2 regions of the Psychrobacter sp. AT9 genome follow, and region 2 is predicted to be linked to the other one. Evidence: predicted binding sites of a transcription regulator. Region 2 holds the regulator's gene; the other holds the start of a gene.

Region 1 (2,209 bases), 2.9 Mb from region 2:
TGCCGTATGTGACATCTTGTTTTGCTTAGCGTATGCATACTCAACGTAGCCGATAGAGTTTTTCATACGGTTTACGTAGCTTGATACGCCTTCATTACCTTTACCGCCTGCACCAGTCGCAGAGGTCGGCCATTTAACTGTTTTATCAACACCAACCGTGTCTTTCCAATCTGGTGATACTTTGGCCAGATAGTCCGTGAAGTTAAAAGTCGTACCTGAACCGTCTGAGCGGAATACCGTCGTGATTGCCGCGTCTGGCAAGGTCAAATCTGGGTTCATGGCTTTGATAGCTGGGTCATTCCATTTACTGATTTTACCCAAATAAATATCTGCTAAGGTCGTACCGTCTAGCTTCAATGCGCCCGGCTCTATACCATCGATGTTGACGATTGGCACGACGCCACCGATAACTGTCGGAAACTGAATAAGACCAGACTCTTCAAGCTCTTCAGGCGTCATTGGTGCATCAGAAGCACCAAAATCAACGGTTTTTGACTGAATTTGTTTGATACCACCAGATGAGCCAATCGATTGATAGTTGACTTGGCCACCAGTTGCCCCATTGTAGTCATAAGACCATTTGGCATAGATAGGCTGCGGGAATGATGCACCTGCACCCGTGATATTCATGGCGATATTTTCAGCAGATTTAAAACCTGTGGTAGCAGAAGAGGCTGTTTGAGAGGTGGTTTCAGCCGTGGTAACAGCGCTACTGCTAGTATCAGCAGTGGGCTCTGCCGTGTCGGTTGATTTATTACATGCCGTGAGCATTAATGTACAACTAACGGCTACTGCTAATAACGAATAACGCATGTAGGACTCCTGAAGTTTAACAACGATATGAAAAAGCATTGTTTGTGATATGCGTGCTATCTTGCCAAATCTTTATGACAGTTTGATGACAGTTGTCACAATCTTTCATTCGCTTTACATAATATTCAGGCAGCACTGCTATATTTTAAATAAATACGAATTATATCAATAATTTATAGATAACAGCCTGATACAACCATACTCATAGAAACCATCAGACGCCATCTTAAGTTGTTATATGATTAGCCAAATACTATTAGCCGTTGGTGCAGAATTTTGTTAGTATGAATAAGATTCACAACACTGACAGACTCGGGGTGCGGTGTATTGAAGACTGGCTTTATTAAATTCGCTTTATTAAAGTAGCCGCCTTTATACATTCGCTGAGAGATCACCCGCCGAACCTGATGTGGTTAGTACCGACGCAGGGAAGTCTTAAGCCTATGTTATACAAGTACAAAGGGCGTGCAGAAATGCCTTTTTATTATCGCCAACCTCTACCAGTATTTTTTGTGCTGATGGATAGCGTTAATAATAAGTTCCGTCTCTCAATCAGCGAAAGATCACTGACTACGTTTAGGTTTGATAGCGCTAGCAGGTTTTTTACGATTGAATTTGTCCGTATCATGTATGCTTACCCCCGCAGATTCTGGCGGTGTTGCCTATACTATTAGACCAACACGCTAGGACAGCATATGACTATTTCAGACACTACCTCGAACACAAAAGCTGCTCAAACTCATATCCCAGCCAATGCTTCGCTCAACGCGACTGCTAGCAAAGCGGATAAAAAAGCAGATGCCCTAAAAACCCCTGCCCATCGCCATCAAACAGACGCGCGCTTTGAAGAAGATGCCCGCGACTTACACCGTATCTTGCCTGCCTCTCGTAAAATTTACATCGAAGGCTCAAGACCCGATATTCAAGTACCGATGCGCGAAATAACGCTTGATCCTACCCCTGTGCAAGGCGTTTCTGAGAACGAATGGGAACAGAACCCACCGTTTTATGTCTATGACACCTCAGGTGTTTATACTGACCCCAATGCCACCATTGACCTCACCAAAGGTCTGCCAAAACTACGTGAAGGCTGGATAAACGAACGCGGAGATACCGAGCAGTTAACAGGTCTATCAAGTCAGTATGGACAAACGCGCGCGCGTGATATCAGCACTGCCAACTTACGATTTGCTCACATTGATAAACCGCGCCGTGCCAAAGATGTTGATGGTAAAACAGGCAACGTCACCCAAATGTACTACGCACGTCGCGGCATTATTACGCCTGAAATGGAATACATTGCCATCCGTGAAACCCAAAAGCAGCATGACTTGACGGACATACGCCAACATGACGGAGAGAGCTTTGGTGCTAATACGCCGACGGTTATCACCCC
Region 2 (2,209 bases):
TACCGAGACCATCATCTTCGACGGCAAAGCGGCAGCCTTCCGATGTTTTTGTCCAGCTGATAGCGATGTTGCCACCCTTTGGCGTGTATTTTATAGCATTAATCACCAAATTGGATAAGGCGCTTGTTAAGTACATCTCTGAGCCATACAATCCATCATAAGTGTCTATCTGCAAATGAATAGTATGACCATATTCTTGGTTATACGCCTGCGCATCATCATAGATATGCGTCAGTAACTTGGTCATATCGATATCATTTAGCTCATGCGTCTCTTCTATTTCGATGCGAGACAATAGCAATAAGTCATTTACAATCCTATTCATACGAGCAGTCTGCTGGGTCATTAGCTCAAAGCCACGCCGCCACTGCGGGGGCATATCCTCTTGATCAGAGAAATTTTCTAGATAGCCCATCAGTACGGTCAATGGCGTACGCAGCTCATGCGAGACATTGGCCACAAAGTCACGGCGCATTTGCTCCAAATGCTGCAAGCGGGTCACATCATAAATTATCAGTAGTTTTTCATCGCCGAAAGGCGTCAGTTCACACTTTAGATAACGTTTAGGGTCTCGCCATGACACCATGTGCACACCATCGCTCGGTGGCGTGATAGCCTGATAATACTGGCGAAATTCAGGCACGGTGATAAAGTCAAAAATGCTTTGACCTTTGTTGCTTGACTGCAATAACAATAAATCTTCCGCTGCCTGATTCCACCATTCCAAACCATCATCATCATTGAGCAAAATGACCGCATCCCGTAGTGCTAGTAAGGCACTGCGGATTTTTTTGAGTTGATTTGTTGTATTGTGCTGGGCAACTTGCGCTTGCTCACCCTGTTGCTCATTTTTTATCGGCATTATCGTCATCGTTATCCTTACTACTGTCTTCTGCGTTGTTTTACGCTTGCCACGACTTGTTCTGTCTTGGTCTAATTGGATTCAATCAAGCTGGAAAACCGATACCCAGTACCGCGCACCGTTTGTATCAGCGTAGCACAGTCATAAGGCTGTAGTAATTTACGTAAACGCCGAATATGGACATCAATCGTTCGATCTTCAATATAGACATTGCCGCCCCAAACCTGATCTAGCAGCTGTGTCCGTGTATACGCACGCTCTGGATGACTCATAAAAAATGCTAACAACCGATACTCTGTCGGGCCGATATCAATGAGCTGACCTGCCGCCGTTACGCGCTGGCTTTTGGGATCTAAGCTAAGCTTGCCGATTTCGATAGGCTTGTCGGCGCTCAATGTACTACTACGACGTAGCACTGCCTTGATTCTTGAGATTAATTCCCGTGTCGAAAAAGGCTTGGTCATATAGTCATCAGCACCCGCATCAAGACCATGAACCTTACTGTCTTCCTCACTTTTGGCCGTTAGCATAATAACCGGTATCTCAGCGAGCAAATCGTCGTTCTTGAGCATACGACAAAAATCAATACCACTTTTTTCGCCGGTCAGCATCCAATCCAATAATATGAGCGCCGGACGGTGATCGACCACTTGCTGATGCGCCTCTGATGCGTCGGCAGCCTGTAAACTATCAAATCCAGCCATCTCTAACGTCATCACAATCATTTCACGAATCGCAGGCTCATCCTCGACGATCAAAATTTGCTCATTGTACATACGGCAACCTTATTATTATAGTCAAAATATCAGCGTTCAAAAAGTTAGCATTCAAAAAATCAAGATACAGAAAGAGGCGATAAACACTCGCCCGTTTCTACTTATTAAACGGACTAATTATGACAGCTTGATGACAGATAATTTTTATACTTCTAATAAAAAGTTTAAGGGCCCATCATTGACGCTGGCAACTTGCATATCAGCGCCAAACTGACCAGTGGCAACATTGTGATGCTGAGTGTTGGCATAATCAACCAGTTGTGCAAACAGCACTTGAGCAGCATCAGGTGCCATCGCGCCACCAAAGTCAGGGCGACGACCCTTGTCTGTTTTTGCCATCAAGGTAAACTGCGACACCAACAGTAGTCCGCCACAGACCTGTTGCACATTTTTATCCAGTTTACCGACCTTGGCAGGATCTTCATCGTTTTCAAAAATACGATAGGCCAAGATTTTGTCGATCATGCGTTGGGCAGTTTGCAGGCTATCTTCATGCCCCAAGCCAATATATGCCAATATCCCATGATCGATTTTGCCAATACAATGCTGATCGACGACGACGCTGGCATGG

Evidence for each region. The regulator PhoB, encoded in region 2, activates phosphate uptake and scavenging genes when phosphate is short. The targets are predictions, from matches to a motif close to TGTCATNAANCTGTCATAA.
Region 1: a site for PhoB is predicted at 886-904, ahead of pstS (phosphate ABC transporter substrate-binding protein PstS). Genes of this name have one in related genera too.

What each region holds. Positions count from the first base shown of each region.
Region 1 covers NZ_JBKOTW010000001.1:129,966-132,174, reverse strand. The annotation lists gene pstS (phosphate ABC transporter substrate-binding protein PstS) at 1-813, opposite strand, end outside; TPP riboswitch at 1,117-1,261, shown strand; gene thiC (phosphomethylpyrimidine synthase ThiC) at 1,509-2,209, shown strand, end outside.
Region 2 covers NZ_JBKOTW010000001.1:3,057,967-3,060,175, forward strand. The annotation lists gene phoR (phosphate regulon sensor histidine kinase PhoR) at 1-871, opposite strand, end outside; gene phoB (phosphate regulon transcriptional regulator PhoB) at 934-1,638, opposite strand; gene dtd (D-aminoacyl-tRNA deacylase) at 1,783-2,209, opposite strand, start outside.